DNA from 3 places in the Sporosarcina contaminans genome. Region 2 is predicted to be linked to each of the others. Evidence: riboswitches for the same ligand, from Rfam matches in the RefSeq annotation. Region 2 holds a riboswitch; each other region holds the start of a gene.
The links. A riboswitch is a leader RNA that binds a small molecule or an ion and turns the genes downstream of it on or off. The one in region 2 is predicted to bind cobalamin.

Region 1 (7,965 bases), on a different contig from region 2:
TGGTAAACGTACGTGAATCGGAGGTAAACATAATCTTCGTTGAAATAGACTTGATTCATCCTTCTCGGTTTCCATACTGCCACCATGGGTATGCTATCGATAGAGGAGGGGATTAGTTTGTCGAAAAGATTAGTGTCTGCCATCCAAGAGTATGCCTTCCCGTTAAATGATCAAGCACTTGAGATAGTTTTGAACACAATTGGGGATGCCCGAATGGTCCTGCTCGGTGAAGCAACGCATGGAACTTCTGAGTTTTACAAAGTTCGCATGGCATTATCCAAACGGCTTATTCAGGAAAAAGGGTTCACTATTATTGCGGTAGAAGGAGATTGGCCGTCCGCCCAAGCGGTCAATCGCTATGTGAAAGGTTTTGATAAAGAAGGAAAATCCGCTCAGCAATTGCTGAAACAATCCTTCAATCGCTGGCCGACTTGGATGTGGGCGAATGAAGAAGTTGCGGTGCTTGTTGAGTGGTTGAAACGTGAAAATGAAGGAAAAGCTGCAGCAAATAAAACAGGATTTTACGGAATCGATATGTATAGCCTATATGAATCAATCGATGAATTGCTTCGATTTCTAAGAGAGAATCCACAGTTTCAAGCGGATTTGGAGTTGGCGAAAAAGGCGTTCTCCTGTTTTGAGCCGTATAACCGGATGCCAGAGCATTATGCGCTGTCGACTGCCCACTTCACGGATGAGTGCATAAGTGAAGTTTCCAGTTTGCTGACAACGATCCGTAGCCATGAGGATCTTTATTCGAATGAGCAGGAGAAGGACTTGAATATGACGATGAATGCATTAGTCGCGAAAAATGCAGAATCATATTATCGGGCGATGATGCAGGACGACGCCATCTCTTGGAATATACGCGATATGCATATGATGGAGGCGATCGACGAGATTTTGAACTACCATGGCGACGATGCAAAAATCATCATTTGGGAGCACAATACTCATCTCGGCGATGCTTCGGAAACTTCGATGGCCGACCATAAAATGATTAATGTCGGGCAGCTCATCCGCGAAAAGTATGGAAGGAAGGACACATTTGCCATCGGCTTCGGAACGTATGAAGGATGCGTCATTGCTGGCGAAGGCTGGGGGGAGCCTCATCAAAAAATGAACGTTCCACCCGCCAAATTCAACTCATGGGAAGGGCAGATGCATGCAGCGAATCCTAAGGATCAAGTTATCTTGTTTACAGAGGAAAACCGTCATTTATTCAATGAATGGATTGGCCATCGCGCTATCGGAGTTGTCTATAACCCGGAGTTTGAAGCGTATGGGAACTATGTATCGTCAAGGGTTGGCAGCCGTTACGACGGGTTTATGTTCATGGATAGGACGAATGCGTTGGAGCCTTTGTAAAAAGTATACAAACTGGATTCAGTGGAATCAAAGCTTTACGGAATCCAGTTTGAGTGTCCTTTTTTATTGGATTGTTGGTGATTTTATAAGATTGCATTTGCGATGATTTTATCTAATTTACGGATATCAACTTTTTTATTCAAATTTAATTTAAGCTTGCCTGCTTTTGTCCATAATTCAATTTCAGCATTCAAATCAATTTTTCCTGCATTTTCACTTGAATACATAATGATTGAGCTGAAAGGTATCGTATAGATTTCAACTTTTTTGCCCGTAAGTCCTTGTTTGTCCGCAATTATAAATCTTTTGTTCGTAACAACTGCAACATCACGAATTGTTTTGTATGCAACTTCGGCAACTTCACCTTCAATAAGTAATTCAGCGATGTCATCTGGAACGGGTACTTCTTCTGTGAATGTCCAAGCTGTAATAGCTGTTAAATCGGCCATTTGCAATTCTCCTTTTTTCTATTTATCATCACATATGAAAGATCAAAAGTATAGAAAAAGCTAAAAAACTTTCAAAATATCTTTTTACCTATTTACGATTAAACCACAACATGTTAGGGTAGTAGATGTACATAAGACACAATATATAGTATTGAACGATGGAATGGTACCGTTATCGGTTTAAAAAGGGAATCCGGAAATCCGGAGCTGTCCCCGCAACTGTAATCGCCGACGACCGTCTTGAAAACCACTGCAATCGTGATTGCGGGAAGGGAGACGGGAGAATGAAGCGTTAGCCAGGAGACCTGCCGTCCGTCGTCAAGCAACACTTTCTTCGGGGGTTGAGAGGTGGAAGCGAGCGGGTTTGCTGTTTTCATTTTTCATGAAAGTGTAAATGAGGGCTTCCCGAATTGTTTCCTACACAACATCTATGCGCGATGACGCTGCCGAAGAGGTGGCATCATCGCTTTTTTGCGTTTCATTTTAGGAGGGAGAATCAAAAGATGACCATTTTTACGAGAAAAACAGCAGTTGAAGAGAGACTGACAGCGCTACAGGAAGAGTTTGGGTACGATAAAATTGCATTATTAGAAAAGGCTAGCGAACGCTATAAAGAGCGTAATCCGGGACACAGTGACTCCGAGTGGACAAAAGCAATGATTTTGGAAGCACTTAGCAATATTGATGAAGTTTCTGGCTATTGGACATTCGTGGCAGCGAGGCTTTATTTGCGGGAAATGTATACACAAATAAAGCAGTTATGTGGACGCGAGCCTTATTCGGATTTTGTTGCACATGTTGAAGATCTTGTTGCAAAGGGTCTTTATGCGCCCGAACTTTTGGAGAAGTATACGCGCGAGGAGCTTTCTGCTATTGGGAAATTGATCGACCCGGAAAGGGACAAGCTATTTACATATATCGGTTTGAAAACTTTAATGGACCGCTATGCAGCAGTTGACTATAACAAGCGTCCTGTTGAATTGCCGCAGGAACGTTGGCTCGTCATTGCGATGACGCTAATGCAAAATGAAACGGACGACCGGAATGTCAAAATTGCGGAAGCTTATTGGGCGATGAGCAATTTATATATGACTGTTGCGACACCGACGCTTGCGAACGCGGGCAAGCCGCATGGCCAGTTGTCGAGCTGCTTCATCGACACGGTTGATGATTCATTGTTAGGTATTTATAACAGCAACACGGATGTTGCGAACTTATCCAAGTATGGTGGTGGCATCGGGGTTTATATGGGAAAAGTACGCTCTCGCGGAGCTGCGATTCGAGGTTTTAAAGGTGCATCGAGCGGTGTTTTACCTTGGATTAAACAATTGAACAATACGGCAGTGAGCGTTGACCAATTGGGGCAAAGACAAGGCGCAGTCGCGGTTTATTTGGATGTGTGGCATCGAGACATTTATACTTTTTTGGATTTGAAATTGAACAACGGAGATGAAAGATTGCGTGCGCATGACATCTTTACAGGCGTCTGCCTTCCTGATTTGTTTATGGAGAAGGTAAAAAGCAGGGGAGACTGGCATTTGTTTGATCCGCATGAAGTGCGCACAGTGATGGGCTATTCTCTTGAAGATTACTATGATGAAAAGCGAGGAAGCGGCTCATTCCGTGAGAAGTATGAGGAATGCGTCAATCATCCGGAATTAACAAAAGAAACCGTTCCCGCGATTGAAATCATGAAGCGTATTATGCGCAGCCAGCTTGAAACGGGTACGCCGTTCATGTTTTATCGCGATGAAGTGAACCGCATGAATCCGAATAAGCATGAAGGAATCGTCTATTCAAGTAACTTATGTTCAGAAATCCTTCAAAACATGAGCGCAACGACGTTTGAATCTGTGAAGCTTGAAGATGATGTCATCGTTACGAAATCGAAAGCGGGAGACTTTGTCGTATGCAATCTCTCCTCTATCAATCTTGGAAAAGCGGTTCCAGCAGGCGTTTTAGAAAGGCTGATTCCAATTCAAGTGCGGATGTTGGACAACGTCATCGAGCTGAATAAAATCCCGGTGCTTCAGGCACAACGGACAAACGGGAATTATCGCGGCATCGGCCTTGGAACATTCGGCTGGCATCACCTTTTGGCAATTTCCAATATCCGATGGGAATCGGAAGAGGCAGTACAATTGGCGGATCAGCTTTATGAAAAGATCGCATATTTGACAATCAAATCCTCAATGGAACTTTCAAAGGAAAAAGGGGCATATCCTTTATTCGAAGGATCCGACTGGCAAACGGGAACATACTTTGAGCGGAGGGGCTATGATTCGATGCAGTGGCGTGAACTGCGAGTCGATGTCGCAACAAACGGTATGCGCAACGGCTACGTAATGGCGGTTGCCCCGAATAGTTCAACATCGGTCATTGCTGGCTCGACTGCTTCGATCGATCCGATTTTCAAGCCGTTCTATCATGAAGAAAAGAAAGATTATAGACTTCCTGTCATTGCCCCGGATTTAGATCATAATACGTACGATGTCTATCGCAGATCCGCGTATGTAGTCGATCAACGCTGGTCCATCAAGCAAAATGCAGCAAGGCAGCGACATATTGATCAGTCGATTTCATTTAATATTTATGTTCCGAATAATATCCGGGCTTCTGTGTTGCTTGACCTCCATTTACAAGCATGGGAATCAAACATGAAAACTTCTTATTACATGCGGTCGACCGCTTCGGATATAGAGGAGTGTGAATGGTGCCATTCTTAATCGCTTATGCATCTTGGAGCGGCAATACAGAGGAAGTGGCGGAAATCATTGAGGAGAAGCTGTTACAAGGGGGAATAGATGTAGTAGTACATCGCATCGGTACGGTCCCTGTCCCGGATGTTCGGCAGTTTGATGCAATGATCATCGGCAGCTTTACTTGGGACCGGGGAGCGACGCCTGACGAAGTGAAAGATTTCGTCGCAGACGTTGGCTACAAACCGGAGCATGTATATGTCTTCGGAACTGGCGATACACAATTTGGCGGAGATGATCTCTTTTGTAATGCGGCAGTCAAATTGGCGTGGTTTTATCATTCTGCCATTGCACCGCTCAAAATCGAGCAAAGTCCGCGCGGTTCACAGGAGCAAACAGTCATTGAATGGTCGAAAGGAGTAGTGCAACATTGGAAACACTTACACGCGTTAAAGTGCTGAATCCAGCACATCCAAACAAATCAACGGCAATTTTCGGAGGAAAGGCAAGCGGCATTTTAAACTGGAATGACTTGGCGCATCCGCATTTCTATACACTGCGCCAGCGCATCCGTGCACTTTTCTGGACGGCAAATGAAGTGGATATGACACAAGATGTTAAGCAATTCCCGAATTTATCGAAAGGCGAACAAGAAGCGTTTCTGAAAATCATTGGTTTGCTTGCAACGTTGGACGGTCCGCAAACCGTTATTGCGATGAAAATTGCAGACTTTGCAACGGATCCATCCGTCAAATCGATTATGGCGACAATCGCCGACCAGGAGAGCGAGCATAACCATAGTTATGCATACGTCTTATCGTCGGTCACGACGTTGGACAAGCAGACAGCTTCTTTTGAAATGGGACGTACCGATGAAGTGCTTATGAAACGGAATGAGCGGATTGTGGATATTTACAACGAATTTGCAGAAAATCCAACGATTGAAACAGTGCTGAAGGCAATGATCTACACAACATTGTTGGAAGGACTCTTTTTCTACAGCGGATTCGCTTTCTTTTATAATTTGGCACGCCATCAGAAAATGGTTGGAACGTCTACGATGATTTCTTATATTAACCGTGACGAGCTCCAGCATGGCAAGGCAATTAGTGACATTTTCCGTGCCGCACTATCTGAAAATCCGGAGTACAACACCGAACAGTTCACAGAGTGGATTTACGATCAATTCCGTCATTCTGTCGATCAGGAGATCATCTGGAGCCGCTATGTATTGAAAGACATCGAAGGCATCGATCTCGATGAAATGGCGGGTTACGTGAAATACCGCGCCAACAAAATGCTTCGCATGTTGGGATTAAGCGAAATCTACCCGGAATTCACGGACAATCCGATGAAATGGATCCGCGCCTACGTCGATAATTTTGATGACACGAAAACGGATTTCTTTGAACAGACGTCAAGACAATACGTGAAGACGAGCGATTTGAATGGGTTTGATGATTTGTAAGGCGTTCCGTTTTCAGTGCGAGAAAAGTAAGAACTCATAAAATAAATAGCATTGGGATACAATTCGGAATGAATTTGTATCCTTTTTGCGTTGCCATTCATTCAATTGACATAGAACTCTATTGTCACAATACTTTATAGACAGTTAAGTAAAATTGAACAATTCAGTGTATAATTATTTTAGTGTCTCATATATAGTTATACGAGCTACAGGGTTGGTAGAAATAGCATTGGCAAATAAGAAATAAAAGAGGAGGGAGACGTACTATGATCATAGAATTGGATAAAGCCGAATATCGCAAATGCAGAAAAATATTACACGAACAAGGGCAATTAGAAGCGTTAGCAGTTGTTGAAAATATAAATCCGGGCCGTATTTTTGTGGATGATGGCAACAATCCTGCATCAGGACTGATATGGTTAGGGAATAATGATGGATTCATATTTTTTGGAAGTGAACAAAACGAGAGTTTCACTAGCGAAATAAATGGATTTATTGACAATACAATTAGACCGGAAGCTAAAAAAGTCCAATTGAAATGGTTTGAAGCAATGGGTAATCATGAAAAATGGGGTCCTGTCATAGAGGCAATATTTGAGCATCGTAAGTTGGGAAGTTGGAATCAAAAGGTTTATACACTACACCTGGAAGATTATCGAGAACAATCCGTACCCATTACAGAGTTCGGATATGAAGTGTTGCAGATCGAGGAAGAGCTTTTTACTGATGAATCCATAAAAAATATTGACTTTTTGCAATCAAAAATAGTAGAGTTTTGGCCCTCAGTTGAAGCTTTCTTTAGAAGTGGAAAAGGGTACTGTATCATTCATCAAAATGAAGTCGTAAGTGTTTGTTTTTCAGGTTTTGTCGCTGGCAATGTTCATGGCATTCATATTGAAACCGTAAAGGCTCATCAAGGGAAAAAACTAGCCCAAAGGATCGCCCATCGTTTCGTCAAAGATTGTCTGGAGAACAAGATCATTCCCTATTGGGATTGCATGGAAATGAACAAACCTTCTGTTGCTGTCGCAGAAAGCTTAGGGTTTAAAAATGTGTTTAACTATGTTGGATATGAGTTTCCATTGGAGTGATTGTTCATTTACAGTTTTATTGTGCTATAAATAAAACTATGTATAAGGCTTTGATGGTGATAATGATTGAAAAAATTATTAATATTAATGTTATTTCTGTTACTGGTTGGTTGTTCCAATCAAAGTAATCATTTGAATGTGAAGGAATTGAAAGAGGATCTAAATTATCTGAATGAAAAACTTAATGAAATTCATCCGGATATAGAGAAAATTGAATATGTCTCAAAAAAAGTAGATGAATATAGAAGTTCACTAACAGAAGAAGTATCCGAAAATTATTTTAAGGTGAAGATAATGGAGATACTCGCAATACTTGGGGATTCCCATACGGGTGTGTTAATAGATGAGAAAACGACTAAATTACCGATTCAACTTTTGAATTTGGATTCGGAAATTATTATTATCAGTAGTAGCAGTCAAGTGGCAAAAAAAGGGATAAGGTCCTTCAAATATCAGGGAAAAATATAAACGTAGTAATAAATGAGCTAAGAAAATATATATCTTATGATAATGAAGCTTGGTTTCAGCACCAGATTAATTTTCTGACCCTGGATTTTTTGCTGGAGTCGCTGGGCCTTTTGGAACAAAACAAAATCATTTTAACAGTAGAAAGAGATGGTGAAATAATAGAATATGAAATAGGCTTTGATAAAATTGAGAAAGACAAAGAGGGACCTCCCTATAACTGGGAAATAAAAATGCAAAACAGTATTAAAATAGGATATTTTAAACTAGTTGATTCAATATATAATCAACATTATGAATCGACAATTGATCAATTTTTTGACTCCGTGGATAAAAACAATATAGAAAGTATTTTAATTGATTTAAGGTTTAATAGCGGTGGGGATTCAAGAGTTATAAATTCTTTTTTGAAACACTTAAATGTT
Region 2 (7,965 bases):
TGCATGTCGGTGGCGGTATCGTAACTGTATTAGTTCGCGGTGATGTAGGCGCAGTTAAAGCAGCGACAGATGCAGGTGCAGCAGCTGCACAACGTGTTGGGGAATTGCTATCAGTACACGTAATCCCAAGACCGCATAACGAATTAGAAATGATCTTGCCTAAAGAAAACTGATTAATAGAATCGGATACGATAATGCCGTCAATGATCGGCGGCTATTGAAAGGCGGATGAATATGGATCAGCAGTTGATTGAAAGAATCGTTGGAGAAGTGATGGACCAGCTTCAAAAGCAAGAGCCAAAACTGTCGAACAATGAAATTCCAATTGCTGTTTCCGCTCGCCATGTGCATTTAAAACCGGAGCATATTGAAGTTCTGTTTGGAAAAGGATATGAGCTGACGAAACGATCCGATTTGTCTCAACCGGGTCAATTCGCTGCAAATGAAACAGTTGTCATTGCGGGTCCAAGGGGAAGCATCGAAAAAGTGCGGATCCTTGGCCCTGCCCGTTCATTGTCCCAAGTGGAAGTGAGCTGGACTGATGCTATGAAATTAGGCGTCAAGCCACCGCTTCGCGAATCCGGGAATATTGCGAGATCTGCAGGCATTACGTTGATCGGGCCGAAAGGCAGCCTTTATTTGGATGAAGGGCTAATTGTCGCCCAATCCCATATTCATATGGAACCGAAAGACGCAGACCGGTTAGGCGTGCGGGACGGCGATTTTGTTACGATAGATGTCGAAGGGATTCGTCCAATCTCGTTTAATCAAGTGAAAATTCGAGTCTCTGAGCGCTATCGACTGGAAATGCATATAGATACGGACGAAGCAAATGCAGGGTTTATTACGCAAGGAACAATCGGCAAGCTAAGAAAGCCGGGTGTTGAGCGTTCAAATGACGTAGTTGCTACGCATAATGAAGTTCAGGTGCCACCAGAGAAAAAAGCGTTTTATTTCAAAAAGAAATTGCTTTCAAATGAAGACATTCGTGCCATTCAAGAAGATGAAATCGTTGTCGATAAAGGAACGATTGTGACGGCACTTGCAAAAGATACAGCAAGAGAGATCGGAAAAGTGATTTCCATTAAGTAAAAGGTGTGATGACGCATGCGAATGGGAAGAGTGATTGGTAATGTTTGGGCTACGCGTAAAGAAGATGGCTTGCAAGGATTGAAGTTATTAATCGTTCAGCCTTTGGATGCTTTCGGAAAGCCGAACCAGACGCAGTTTGTCGCGGCAGACCGGATTGGTGCGGGCATAGGTGATGATGTCCTTGTTACGAGCGGAGGCTCTTCGCGTTACATTATGAAAGATAATCCGATTCCTATTGATGCGGTCATCATAGGAATCATTGATTCGACTGAAGTGGAAAGGGGCGATTACGATGAGTCAAGCGATCGGGATGATTGAGACGAAAGGTTTGATCGGCTCCATTGAAGCGGCAGATGCGATGATTAAGGCATCCAATGTTTCATTGGTCAGCCAAGAGAAAGTTGATGGCGGCATTGTGACAGTTATCGTGCAAGGCGATGTTGGTGCTGTTCAAGCGGCAGTAGATGCAGGCAAGGATGCTGCGGCAAGAGTCGGCGAATTGTTGGGCGCTCATGTTATTCCAAGACCGGATGAGTCCGTCTATGGAATGGTGAAGCCTAATGAGAAGGTTGAACAGCAATCTGCCGAGAAGCAAGAAAAATTGGCGGAACCTGAGAAAGCTTCAAAACCGAAAACAACGAAGAAATCATAATCGCGGAAAGGATGAGTGGATATGGCTTTTCGCAGACATAAAATTGCTGTTGTCGGGGCAGGATACACTGGTGCGACAGTTGCATTGATGCTTGCGCAAAAAGAGTTGGGCGATGTCGTGTTAGTAGATATTCCTGATTTGGTCAACCCTACAAAGGGGAAGGCTCTGGATCTTCTTCAAACTGGCCCCGTACAAAACTTTGATGCGAAAATCATTGGTACTTCCAACTATGAAGATATTCAAGACGCAGATATGGTGATTGTGACAGCTGGAATTGCAAGAAAGCCAGGTATGAGCAGGGATGACTTAGTAGCGACAAACGCGAAAATCATGCGTGCTGTATCTGAGCAAATTAAGCGTTATGCTCCAGATAGCACGGTACTTATTTTAAGTAATCCGGTAGACGCGATGACATACGTTTGCTATAAAACAACCGGCTTCCCTAAAAATCGTGTAATTGGCCAATCTGGCGTACTGGATACAGCTCGTTTTAATACATTCGTGGCGGAAGAATTGAATATCTCTGTTGAAGACATTTCTGGGTTCGTTTTAGGCGGTCATGGAGACGATATGGTGCCGCTTGTCCGCTATTCATATGCGGGAGGCATTCCGCTTGAAAAGATTATTCCTGCGGATCGTTTGCAGGCAATTGTCGATCGGACGAGAAAAGGCGGGGGAGAAATCGTTTCCCTATTGGGCAACGGCAGTGCGTATTACGCCCCTGCAGCTTCGCTTGTTGAAATGGCTGAAGCAATCATTAAAGACAAGAAGCGCATTTTGCCATCCATTGCTTATTTGGAAGGTGAATATGGCTATCACGATATTTATTTAGGCGTGCCTACCATTTTAGGCGGCAATGGCATTGAAAGCGTGATTGAATTGCCATTATTGGAAGAAGAGAAAAAGGCGCTTGATAAGTCAGCGCAATCTGTACAGTTAGTGATCGATATTTGTAATCGATAATATTTGAAAAGCATCCCTTGAAAGGTGAATGGGATGCTTTTTTGCATGTCGAAAAAATTGAGAGGACTTAAATACTATAAATAGCATTATCTTAGGTATTTAGCTATGTTTTCGGTTATGAAAATGGTATAATTCTCAGTAGATTAATAGTTTTTTATTGTTGATTTTTTATGAAGAAATGAGGATAAGGAAAGGTGATAATTGAAGCAATTTATCTCGCTGTTTTTAGGTACATATGCCGTAGGATGACGGTAATTTTTCTTAACTAACAGTCACGCGCCTTTGAGTTAAGAAGTATCTGATTTTGCATTGCTTTCCGCGCGTGTCAGAAGTAGTTATGCGCAATTTTTACGTAGTATGCGTTTCTATGATGCATTATGCGTTTTTAAGCAGTTTTCTGCGCTCATAATTCCCTTTATGAATTTGTGGAAGTGAGTAGAGTTGAAGCGCACATATCATTGAGACGATCGACGTATAAAAGCTCTGATGTGTAAAATAGGGCATTTCGATAAGAGCATGCTGCTCGTACGTCGTGTAAAAGTCGGATTTAGATCCATTCATTTCTATGTTGCATTGATTTTGTGATGATTAGAATTGTTTTGTAGGAGGATACTGAATTGAAGAAACAGAGAAGTATTGCTTGGAAATTGTCGGGGCTGATTATCGGTCTATTTTTGATCCTTTTTATCGCCTATACATTTACGACAAGCTCTATTATTCATAAGGAGAGCTCAAATGACGCTGAAGAATTTGCAATTGAAAATACTAATTTTTATGCGAAAGAAATAAGTAATAGATTTAGTCAAACGAATCAAATTTTGAATACTACGAAGCGTATTTTTGAAACACTGCAAGCCGATGGAAAATTGACAACTGAAGAAGTTTTAGATGTCATAGAAAACAATCTCGCATCGAATGAAGATGCAATGGGTGTGGCAGCGATTTTGGAAAAGGGTTCCATTCCAATTGACGATGATGCCGATAAAGGGTTATTTGATGATGAAGACCGTTTCATTCCTTACTTATACAAAGATGGCGATGGAATTACAATAGAAGCAGTAAGAGGATATGAGACGGAAGGAGACGGTGACTGGTATCAAGTGCCTAAAAGCTCAAAACGAGCTGTGCTGACTGAGCCGTATTCGTATGATGCAGGCGGTCAGACGATATCGATGACGACGATTTCAGTACCGTTAATTGATAAGAATGGTCAGTTTTTCGGTGTATTGACGACAGATTTGTCGGTTGAATTCTTAACTGACTTAGTCTCATCCATTGCACCGGAAGGCGGTTACGCTACTATCTTGACGGATAATGGTGAAATAACAGCGAATAGTTTAACAGAGGATTTGAATGGCACGGATTTGCGTAGTCTATTGGACTGGGATGCAATGAAATCGAAGCTTGACGAAGGGCAAGTAGGTTCGTTATATGCCGAATCGGATAACTTGGACGAAATGGCGTTTAATGTTCTTGCACCGATCATGTTAGAAGGAATCGATGAAACGTGGACAGTGCAAACATCTATTAAAAAGTCGAAAATAATGGAAACCTTTAATTATGTCCTTCTCATGACAGTGATTTTTGGTATTGTAATGGTAATTTTAATGGCGGCTGTAACGGCTTGGTATATTTTCAAACAGATGAGACCACTCTCAATGCTGCAAACATCGATTGAACAAGCGGCTGCAGGGGATATGACACATTATGTCGATGAAAGCAAGGTAGGCAATGATGAAATCGGTGCTGTCACACTTGCGTATAATAATATGCTGCGCCAAACGAACGAGGCGATTCATGCAGTTCGTGAGTCATCGATCGAATTGAATGATTCCACGACAAGGGTACATCAAGCGTTTGAAGAAGTTGTCGCTTCCAGTGAAGAGGTTTCATTGGCGACGAACGAAATCGCACAAGGTGCTTCGAAGCAGTCTGAGGATACGGAAGAGACTGGGCGTAGAATGGCCGATTTAGCTGAGCAGATCAATGCATTATCCACTCTTTCAGAAAATATGAAAGAGCTTTCGAATCAAACGGTTGCTTCAACTGAAACGGGTATGTCTGAAGTAGAGAATTTGCGTGAACATAATAGTTCGATGAATGAAATGAATGAAAAAGTTCGTCAGCAAATGGATGCATTGGCATCGAAAATTAGTTCAATCGATCAAGTCATTGCTTCCATCCACGATATTACTGCACAGACGAATTTGTTGGCGCTGAATGCAAGCATTGAAGCGGCGCGTGCCGGTGAGCATGGGAAAGGGTTTGCGGTTGTTGCCGAGGAAGTTCGCAAATTGGCGGAGCAGTCGAGAATAGAAACTGAAGTGATTCAAAAAACTGTACAGGAAATTTTAGAAGAATCTCAACAAACTGTACAAGTCGTTGCTTCTAACTTAGCATTGATGGAAGGTCAAAACGAATCGGTCTCAAGCACGGAAGCTTCCTTTGCACGCAATGCTGAATTGACGGAGCGAATGAGTGAAGCAATTGCAGAGTTTTCGTCAGAGCTTGCTGAAATGCTATCACATCGCGATCAAGCACTTCTTTCGATTCAAAGTGTGTCTGCAGTATCTGAAGAGACTGCGGCTTCCGCAGAGCAAGTGAGCGCATCTTCCGCAACACAGCAAAGCGAGCTTGAACGTGTTGCAGAATCTACAAATCGAATGAAACAAATCGCAGGTGAATTGCGCGAAATCGTAGGTCGTTTCCAACTATCTTAAGTTATAGGATTGCATTGCGGTCAATTGATGGTAAAATGAAGTAAAAGAATACGAATATGAACGATAGAGCGGTACCGAAATCGGTTTAATAGGGAATCCGGAAATCCGGAGCTGTCCCCGCAACTGTAATCGCCGACTTCCCCCTAAATGCCACTGTCAAAAGACGGGAAGGCAGGGAGGAAGGATGAAGCGAAAGCCAGGAGACCTGCCGTCTATCGTTGAAGCGACACTTTCTTCGGGGGTTGAGAGGGGGGAGCGAACGGATTTTTCGGCATGGCATTTTTTCGGCCGATTCCGTTTAGTTTCCTACGAACAATATGAGCGATCTGCTCCACCCGATTGGTGGAACAGATCGCTTTTTAGTGGGAGGAGACAATGTGATGAGACTGCACACCGCGGAAGAATTCAGTTCAATGCTCTATATGGAGTATGTTGGAGAGGCTCCATTGCAAAAGGCGATGATGGCAATGAATAGTAATTTCAGTCGGCTTTATATAGACATTTTCCATCTTGATGTTTTCGCCTTTCTATCGAATGAGTTGCCGTTGAAAGGGGTCTGCATTCCTGACTTGTTTATGCGGCAAGTGGAAGCGGATGGATCATTTTTTATATTTGATTTAAGACAGATTAAGGAGGTTATGGGGTTTTCGTTACCAGATGTTTATGATGAAAAAGAAATCGGTGCATTTCACGAGAAGTATGATGCCTGCGTACAGCACCCTATAATCCGAAAAGTTGAAGTATCTGCCGTCAGCCTTATGAAACATCTTTTGCAATGCCAAATAGCTTCAGGTGGGCCAGCATTCTTTTATCGGGACAGCGCGAATCGATTATGTGGAAATCAATGCAAGGAGACTTTGCGTTTTCCGGAGCAGCATTGGTTGAATGGAAGTTTCAAACAACGAATATTGCCACGCCGAATATCGCTGCGAGAGGAAGACTTGCTGCGTGATCATTTGAATGCTTGGAGATTAGGCATTCAAATGACAAAATGCAGCTGGGAAAGAACTTAATACGCCACCGTGGGTAAAATCAAGTTCTATTCCCTATAATGAATTACATCTCTTTTGGTGCTTTCATCCCTAAAAGGCGTAATGATTCCTGTAGGACAGTAGCAACGCTTTGAACAAGTGCGATTCTATAATTTTTTAACGGCAAGTCGGAAAGGATATGGACGTTTCCGTAAAATGAATTGAATGATTGTGAAAGGTCAATTGCATATTTAGCTACGATGGAAGGATCCAAATCTTCTGCTGCCCGTTTCACGACAGACGGAAAAGCATATAGTAGCTTGAAAATCGCCCATTCATAGTCATTCACTTGTTCAACTGTAAACGGTCCGGTAATACCAGCCTTGCGCAAAATGGAATTTGCCCTTGCATGCGTATATTGAATGTAAGGTCCGGTTTCTCCTTCGGTTTGAAGCATGCTGCTTAAGTTGAATTCGATGTCATGCTTGCGATGCTGTTTCAAATCGCTAAAAATAATTGCGCCGACGCCAACTGCTTGTGCAACTTCGTTTTTATTGAACAGTGTAGGATTTTTTTCAGCAATTGTATGCTCAGCAAGCGAAATTGCTTCCGACAGAACTTCTTCTAACAGAACGATCTTTCCTTTCCGGGTAGACATCTTTTTTCCGTCCTTCAATATGAAGCCGAATGAGACATGGTGAATCGTATTTGCCCAGTCATAGCCCATCTTTTGCAACACTTGCTTTAATTGGGTGAAATGAAGGCTTTGTTCATTTCCTACTACGTAAATCGCTTTCGTGAAATCATACACTTTTTTCCGTTCCAATGCAGCGGCTAAATCGCGAGTTGCATAGAGAGTAGCGCCATCTGATTTTTTGATTAAACTTGGCGGCATCCCTTCCGACAGCTCCACGACTAATGCTCCATCGGACTCTACTAACAATCCTTTAGCGGATAGCTCTTCAACGACAGGCTCCATTTTGTCGTTGTAATAAGCTTCTCCGTTAGTTGAGTCGAAAGAAACTCCGAGCAAATCATATATGCGTTGAAATTCCTTTAATGATTCCGTTTTAAACCATTCCCAAAGCGAAAGTGCATCTTCGTCTCCTTCTTCAAGTGCTTTGAACGCAGCTCTTCCTTCATCATTGAGGGTAGGATCTTCTTCCGCTTCTTCATGGAAACGGATGTAAAGCTGCAATAGTGTCTTAATAGGCGCTTGGCGGACTTCGACTTCATTTCCCCATTTGCGGTAGGCAGTGAGCAGTTTTCCGAACTGAGTTCCCCAGTCGCCGATATGATTGATTTTAATCGGACGATAGCCGATCTTTTCGAGCAGCAAAGCAATGGAGTTGCCAATAACAGTCGATCGGAGATGCCCCATGGAAAAAGGCTTTGCAATGTTAGGAGAAGACATATCGATCGGTACATTGGCACCGTTGCCTTCATTCAAAGAACCATAGGAAGCTTTCTGCTCTCCAATCGTGTCCAGCAAGTTTTGGGCGATGGATGAACGATTGAGAAATAAATTCACGTAGCCGTTTACAGCTTCTGCTCTTTGAATAGCAGG
Region 3 (7,965 bases), on a different contig from region 2:
TCTGAGAGGCGCTTCTTTAATTCAGCTACAGTTATTGTTTTTACACCTTTTGCTGGCATCATTCGGTAGGCGATAAATGCAATGATGAGTAATATGATAATCCATTTCATAAAAATCCCCCCTTTAATCCTCTGTAAATATACCATGCAGGGTATAAACGAACAATGTTTTTGCCTACAAAAAAAGAGAGCGATCTCCGCTCCCTTTAGATCAAACCAAATTCCTTCGCTTCATGCTTCAGTTCTTCTCTAAATTTTGGATGTGCTATGCCAATTAAAGCTTTTGCCCGCTCAGACACCGATTTTCCGTGAAGCCGAGCAATACCGTACTCCGTTACAACATTGTCGACGTCATTTTTCGAAGTAGTGACGACAGAACCTATGGACAAATTCAACTTAATACGTGAAATCGCATCGCCCTTCACTGTTGAATGCATGCATATATACCCTTTACCATTCTCCGCAAGCCTCACGCCGCGCGCAAAATCCGCTTGTCCACCGGTTGAGGAAAAATATTTGCCCGCAACCGTCTCTGATGCACATTGCCCGTACAAATCAACTTCCGTCGTAGCATTGATGGAAACCATATTCTTTTCTTTTGCAACTTCATAAGGGTCATTGACGACACTTACAGGGAGGAACTCTACAGATGGATTATTATGAATGAAATCATAAAGCCTCTGAGTGCCGAAAGCGAAAGTGGTGACGATCTTGCCTTGATGTGTTCCCTTTCGCATGCCATCTACTGCGCCAGCTTCAACAAGGTCAACAATGCTGTCTGTCAGCATTTCCGTATGCACCCCAAGATGACGCCGATTTTTCAGCTGCCTCATAACTGCATTTGGTATTGCGCCGATGCCGATTTGCAACGTATCTCCATCTTGGATATCTTCCGAGACATATTCAGCAATTTTCAAATCCTTTTCCGTAATGACTGGCGATTTTTCTTCCGTCAACGGCAAGTCATTTTCAATAAATCCAGCAATTTGACTAATATGAATTTGATTTTTTCCGAAAGTTCGCGGCATATATCTATTCACTTCCAATACGAAAGGAACCTTCCCGATAAATTCAGCCGCATAATCAGCCTGTGTACCAAGTGAAAAATAACCATGCTCGTCCATTGGCGATGCAACAGCCATCACAATCGGCTTCTTCACCGTCTTCCTTAGCAATTGATACATTTCCTGAAATCGATTAGGAATTAATTCAACATGACCTTCCCAATAAGCTTTCCTCGTTGCCCCGCTCAGAAAATATGAAATATGAGAGAGATGCCCTTTCATTTTTCCATTTATATAATCACGTTCATGCAGCGTCAACATTTGGTGCACTTTAACGTTATCCAACTTCTCATAATGGGCTTCAAGCAAATCCAATATCCCATGAGGTTCCCCATTTGAAAGTGGAATAATAATATCCGAGCCTTTATCAAGCAAATCGATGAATTGAAGTGGGTGCAAAAGCTTCGTCATTCGTCACACTTCCCTATTTCTTTTTATTCAGTATATTATAGACTGAGCGCTCGCTCAACTTGTTGAAAAGTGTGAACATACGTATAATAAAAATATGACAAAATTAACGAATGATCAAATTCAGCAATTGAATAATTATAGTATCTATTTGAAAAACCCGCAACGTCCCTTATTTTCACTTGAAGAGCTTTTATATGACGAGAAAAATAGGGATTGTCTTCTTCTCGTTCAAGCTGTCAGCTCAAGCCCAAATTTGACAGTTGCGGCATCGTTTTTCATGCGGCGGTTTGGCATGATGATTGCGATGCAGCTAACAAACCTTACGATGTATGATGAAATATGGGATGGACCTGCGGAACGGATGAAATTTGGTGCATTGGAAGAGTACGGCAATCGCACCGTCAGTACGTTTATCGAAACGGGGGATTGGAAGTCTGTCGATGAAGAGGATCGGACTGCTGTTATCCGCGGCATTTTAAGTATGGCGGACAGCGTTATTCGTCAAATCCGTAAAACTGCTGCTGTTTCCCCGATAACATTATGGGAGAATATTTTCGGCTTTTTACTTTGGCAATATCATGTTTTATTTAACAATCCGGGGACGTCAGAGGAAGCTCAATTAGACCTTCAAATTCTGAAGGACGATCGAACTTGGGAAAGCATCGCCCCCCGTTCCCGTTTCGCAGCCTACTTGAAAGGCAAAGAACCATCCGAACTGCTGAACACGACAGTCCGGACGACATGCTGCCTGTCAAAAGACGTACCGGGGTTAATGCAATGCGGATTTTGCCCGCTAAAGTAATTTATTCCGTTGTGCGATACGCCAAATAACTTTGCTTTACAGAATAAATAATGCCGATCGCCGCACCGCCATAAAAGAATCCCATAAAAATTCCTGCCGCTAAATTATGAGGATGACTTACAAAAACAGATAACAACAAAGCTGTAACGGTCGCAACGGTAGACAACCAACTTGAAGGCACTTTAAACACCCATTTCGCCAATAGCACAATTATCAATACAACAGGAACAGCCCAAAATGCGTCCCAAATATTTGTATGGACAACGGGAAATTCAGTAATCATAACATCAGTCCTTTTTCAAATAGGATGTGCGTTTTTGTATAAATTACACGAAAGTATGAGGGAGAAAATGAGAGAATTTCAAGTGATGGGAAGCATTATAGACGAAGAAACTAGATGTAAACATTACAACTCAAAGGTAGATATTATTGCAATAAAGTTTCATTGCTGCAAAATGTATTTTCCATGCTATTCATGCCATGAAGAATCTGGTTGCGGTACTCATAAAGTATGGCCAAAGGATCAGTTTAATGAAAAAGCTGTCTTGTGCGGTATATGCAAGCATGAAATGACGATTGAAGAATATAAAAACTCCCAGTACAAATGCCCTTCATGTCATGCGGAATTCAATCCGGGATGCGGGCTGCATTGGGAGCTTTATTTTGAAAATTAGGAGGTGTCACTACATGCATCCTCGAGCTACCGCTTTAGGAATCATCATTAAAGAAGACGATATCCTTTTAGAGGAGAAAATAGGGAAACACTCACAAGGAAATGGTTATTATTATCGTCCGATCGGTGGGACGATTGAGTTTGGCGAGACGTCCGACGAGACATTAATAAGAGAATTCCGCGAAGAAATAGGTGCCGAAATCCGTATTATTCGATATATAGCATGTCTCGAAAATATATTTACAATAGAGGGCATTATTGGACATGAAATTACTCAAATCTATTTAGTGGAGCTTGTAGATAAAAAACTTTATGAGAATGCAACCTTTGCAGTAAAAGAACAAACTAAAGTAACGACTGCAAAGTGGATATATAAGGAAGATCTATTTTCAGGCCAAAAGAGCATTTATCCTAATGGCATTGTCAATTTGTTAAAAGGCATATTTTATAAGAGTTAAGAATCACTTCATACAGGTGCATATGAACATCGATGCATCCTTCTTCATAAAAATATTTTTCCCATGATGGAATGTTTTAATATCAATTGAAGTAAAGCCAACTTCAGCCAACACTTTCTCCAATTCATCATGCAAAAAGCCGTTATGGACTTTCGGGTGGCTTATTTTATCGTTTTTATCAAAATCAATAATGATTAGCTTGCCCCCATCGTTCAATACTTCGAATAGTTCATGTAAAATTTTCTTCGTCTCCGGTATATGAAGAAGAACTAATGATAGTAAAACGATGTCCGCCTTCAGCCCAGGATTCCCTTTTGTAAAATCGGAAGAAAGCACTTTCGCATTCGTAATTCCTTTATTGGATATTTTAGCATCCGCAACCTCTAGCATTTGCTCTGATGAATCAACCAATAAAACAGAATCAACCAAATCCGCAACTTCAAGCCCAATTAGGCCAGTGCCGCTCCCATAGTCTATTAAAGATTTTGATGCACGATCGCTCAGCTCCGATCTTACTTCCTTGATGATCACTTTAGACAACTCGATTCTTTCTTCTGTATCGTATTTTTTTGCCATTTGTTCAAAAACGTTACTTTCCATTTTGCACTCTCCTACCTAGCGGAATAGACCGGACTTCATATGCCCGGCACCGCTCTTATAGATTAAGTTAAAACGCACCAGATCCTCCACCGCCGCCTCCGACGCCACCACCTCCAGATGAAATCGAAGTGGAACTTCCACTTGAAGAAGGAGAGGCATCGTTATTGGCTGTTGCAAATGTTTGCGTCATGAACATAGGATTATAGGCAGCATAATAATGATCATTTTTACGATCTGAACGCTGTTCGGCTCGTTCAAATTCGTTGTATAGCTTTTCTAACTTACCATCTTTCACACCGATTCCATAAATATATGCTCGGTATTTATCGTCGACAGGCAACCTCTCCCACTCTTCCGCGCTCACTTGCTCAAAGTGTTTTCTAAATCGTTTCCATTCTTCCTTTATTTGTAAACCTTTCAAATTTCGAGGTTTGTAAAAGAATGCAATACACAGCCCAACGAGCGCTAGTCCAATCAAAATGGCCATAGAGAGATATACTTCATAGCGTCCCAACTGCACAATGACCGGAATAAGCGCAATGCTTAATAAACCCGCTGACCAGCGTAACCCAATTTTCTCTTCATATAGTTGAGCATCTTTCACTTCCTGTAAAATTGCAGTTTTCCAAGTATGAAGTGTATTACTATACGATTCATGATTTTCTTCGTTTTTCGTATACGTCTTCAAATCCTCAAGCGTAAATTGTTCACCATCTCCAACTTCGTTAAACAATAAATCGATTAGTGCTGCTTCATGATTATTGACACCAGATGTATGTAGAAGTCCAAAAGACTCGTCTGTTACTTGTTTCACATAGCCTTTTCTAATTAAATCCAATAACGAAGCAGACATCACCTCAGGTCCAAGCCCAGAAGGGTGAGTATAATAAATCGTCGCCGGCATTGATAACGTTTCTTTCGGAATGAAACCGTCCTCCATTAACGAGTGCACCATTTCTCGATTATCTTTCCTCTTCATAACCATGTACACAAGCAGTCCGAATAAAAAGGCAACAAAAGCTATTATTGAGTAGCTACCGACTTTCCCCATACTTTTCTGCGCCGTTAGAAACGCAGTCCGATCTTCTTCAATTTTCTCCTTATCCGCCTTCAACGCATCACGGATTGTTCCCTTTTCTGCATTTATACTTGAAAATAGAGAAGGCTCATAAATGACTCGGATATCGCCGTTCGTACTGTCCGGAACTTTACCGAAGTCAAAAACGACAACTCCATCTGCTTCAAGGACGCCCTTTCCATAAGCAGCGTCATACCCAAGATAATCTACATCCATTGCTTTCGCGGGTGGATGCACAGATATTTTCAGTTTACCGTAATCCGTTTCATTTCTTTTATCAAAAAATGGCCAATAAAATTGCGCTCCATCTTCATACTTCTCTACACCATTTCCAATTTGATAATGCAGCTCAAAGCGTACAGTTTCATTTTTCCCTGATCGATAAACTTTATAAAGCTGCCCCTTTTTTTCAACCTTCAATAATTTACCGTTTTCATAGGCTTCAAAACGATCAATGGAAGATCCTTTTTTCGGGCTAATCTCACGGGAAATCCCATTAAATTTTCCATCAAAATCATACGTATGCTTTTCAACGACATCCACATGTCCATTTTCTTTTAGGTAGACATCAATTTGAACATCGGAAATTTCGAATTCAACAGCATTTGCTGTAACCGGAATTACTAAAAGAACTATGAAAGCCAATATCGAAATAAAATTACTCCATCTCATTGCATTCACCTCTTCTTACTTTTATTTTACGGAATAAGCAAAGTGAAAGTTTCATATTTGAAGAATGCCCATCCTATCGTATATAAGTAAACCTTATTCGGCCGCCTTTCTCCAAATCGGTTTATTACGTTTTCATGATGCGTTTAAAGAAGAAACACATTATTCGCATTAATACTATATCAATATAAAGTTTACAAACCATTCTCACTTCTATATACTTGGCATGAGCTAAAACGTTAAAAAAGAATAGTAGAAATAGGTTTTTCAAACCGTTGCTATAAAACTGTTTGAGACTAAGAGGGAAGTTGGTGAGAATCCAACACGAACCCGTCACTGTAATCGTCGAGGAACGTCCCATTTATCCACTGCGCTAATAGCGTGGGAAGGAGGGACCATCCGTTGAACCGTAAGTCAGGAGACCTGCCTATTTCGATTATCGGCTTCCTCGGGATATAGGAATGCTTGAAATATCGGTTTTGCCGTCCTTTTGGATTTGATGACAGCCGTTCTTATTTTCATGCGCTTTCCCCCGAGGAAAAGCGCTTTTTTGACGTTCACCAACAAAAGGAGGACTATAATTTTGCAAAACATGATGAAACGTTGGGGACTATTCAGCCTAATCTTTGTCTTATCCATGGCCATTTTGGCTGGATGCGGATCAGAATCGGCAAACCCTGCGAAGCAATCGGGCCAAGAAGGTCAATTAACTGAAACGGATAAAACTCAAGAGACAAATAAAGATGAGGCACTTTTCCCTGTCACATTTACCGATGATGCTGGACGTGAAGTGACCATCGAGGAAGAACCTGAAACGCTCATCTCGATCCAGACGAGCAACACAGAAATTTTATACGCCCTTGGTGTAGGGGATCGTCTCATCGGCGTATCCGATTACTGCAACTACCCTCAAGAAGCGCTGGAAGTACAGAAAGTCGGCGGACAAGATATGGATGCCGAGTTAATCATGACACTTTTGCCGGATGTCGTGTTTGCTACAAAATATCATTTTGATAACCATGAAAACATCCTGAAACAATATGAAGATGCGGGCATTAAAGTTGTCGTTACAGGCAGCGCCACTTCATTCGACGATGCCTACAACACGATGAAAATGCTTGCAACTGCTACAGGCACGGAAGACAAAGCAGATGAAATTATTCAAGATATGAAAGATCGCCGTGCTGCAATTGAAGAAAAAGCAAAAGAGATTACAAATCCAAAAAAAGTTTGGGTTGAAGTTTCACCCGAACCGGATATCTTTACGACTGGAACGAATACATTCATGCATGAAATGCTTCAAACCATTCATGCTGTAAACGCCGCGGAAGCACATGAGGGTTGGGTGAAATTGACCGAAGAAGAAATTGTGGCCCTTAATCCGGACGTCATCATTACAACATATGGCTACTATGTAGAGAATCCTGCAGATGGCGTATTGGCCCGTGATGGATGGCAGGAAGTCAATGCTGTAAAAAATGGACAAGTGTTTGACGTTGATAGTGATACGGTTACACGTCCAGGTCCACGCCTAATTGAAGGAGTCGAGCAGCTTGCGAAACTTATTTATCCGGAAGTTTTTGGGGAATAAAATTACCTATCTTTATATCGCAAGTATCGGGGTTGTACTTTGTGCAACCCTTCTTGGCATATTCGTCAGCAGTGTAAAGTTTCCGATATCGACTATTCTTCATGTCGTGACAGATAAAACATTTGGGCTTGGTTGGCTGACAGAGGTTCCGAGAAACGAGGAGCTAATTATTTGGAACATCCGTGTTCCCCGCGTATTATTGGCCTTCCTTGTCGGTGCTTCCCTTTCGCTTGCCGGTGCCGCATTCCAAGGACTTCTCAGAAATCCTTTAGCCGACCCCTACACGATCGGTGTCTCATCAGGTTCTGCCTTAGGTGCCGTAACAGTTCTATTTTTTCAATATACAATTTGGGGGCTCGGCAGCTATACATTGCCAATCGTCGCTATTCTAAGCGGATTTTTCACATTATTTATCGTCTTCGGCCTAGTTAGGTTAAGCAGTCGAAGCTTGGCGATCGAAACGATCATCCTTGCCGGGATTATTGTCGGCGCTTTCGTAGGAGCACTTACTTCGTTAATGATTGCATTAGGAGATCGAGATGCGATGGCGCAAATCATTTATTGGCTATACGGAAGCGTAGCCATGCGTGGTTGGAGCCATGTGCAGCTGATCATCCCCT

Region 1: it holds a riboswitch for cobalamin, as region 2 does, so the genes downstream of both, ACFQ38_RS07200 (ribonucleoside-diphosphate reductase subunit alpha) here and ACFQ38_RS05365 (hypothetical protein) in region 2, are expected to answer to the same signal.
Region 3: it holds a riboswitch for cobalamin, as region 2 does, so the genes downstream of both, ACFQ38_RS05950 (ABC transporter substrate-binding protein) here and ACFQ38_RS05365 (hypothetical protein) in region 2, are expected to answer to the same signal.

Annotation. Positions count from the first base shown of each region.
Region 1 is NZ_JBHTLT010000035.1:356-8,320, forward strand. Features, by position in the region: gene ACFQ38_RS07190 (erythromycin esterase family protein) at 118-1,368, shown strand; gene ACFQ38_RS07195 (PH domain-containing protein) at 1,452-1,817, opposite strand; cobalamin riboswitch at 1,964-2,144, shown strand; gene ACFQ38_RS07200 (ribonucleoside-diphosphate reductase subunit alpha) at 2,321-4,543, shown strand; gene ACFQ38_RS07205 (flavodoxin) at 4,528-4,977, shown strand; gene ACFQ38_RS07210 (ribonucleotide-diphosphate reductase subunit beta) at 4,923-5,984, shown strand; gene ACFQ38_RS07215 (GNAT family N-acetyltransferase) at 6,251-7,075, shown strand; gene ACFQ38_RS07220 (hypothetical protein) at 7,142-7,543, shown strand; gene ACFQ38_RS07225 (S41 family peptidase) at 7,654-7,965, shown strand, end outside.
Region 2 is NZ_JBHTLT010000027.1:726-8,690, reverse strand. Features, by position in the region: gene ACFQ38_RS05395 (BMC domain-containing protein) at 1-173, shown strand, start outside; gene ACFQ38_RS05390 (phosphate propanoyltransferase) at 235-1,092, shown strand; gene ACFQ38_RS05385 (EutN/CcmL family microcompartment protein) at 1,108-1,410, shown strand; gene ACFQ38_RS05380 (BMC domain-containing protein) at 1,385-1,744, shown strand; gene mdh (malate dehydrogenase) at 1,766-2,707, shown strand; gene ACFQ38_RS05370 (methyl-accepting chemotaxis protein) at 3,325-5,427, shown strand; cobalamin riboswitch at 5,479-5,654, shown strand; gene ACFQ38_RS05365 (hypothetical protein) at 5,808-6,440, shown strand; gene argS (arginine--tRNA ligase) at 6,484-7,965, opposite strand, start outside.
Region 3 is NZ_JBHTLT010000028.1:11,201-19,165, forward strand. Features, by position in the region: gene ACFQ38_RS05910 (rhodanese-like domain-containing protein) at 1-110, opposite strand, end outside; gene ACFQ38_RS05915 (acetyl-CoA hydrolase/transferase family protein) at 206-1,474, opposite strand; gene ACFQ38_RS05920 (hypothetical protein) at 1,569-2,276, shown strand; gene ACFQ38_RS05925 (hypothetical protein) at 2,278-2,559, opposite strand; gene ACFQ38_RS05930 (CHY zinc finger protein) at 2,627-2,950, shown strand; gene ACFQ38_RS05935 (NUDIX hydrolase) at 2,964-3,407, shown strand; gene ACFQ38_RS05940 (class I SAM-dependent methyltransferase) at 3,411-4,007, opposite strand; gene ACFQ38_RS05945 (DUF2207 domain-containing protein) at 4,075-5,757, opposite strand; cobalamin riboswitch at 5,998-6,199, shown strand; gene ACFQ38_RS05950 (ABC transporter substrate-binding protein) at 6,347-7,345, shown strand; gene ACFQ38_RS05955 (FecCD family ABC transporter permease) at 7,308-7,965, shown strand, end outside.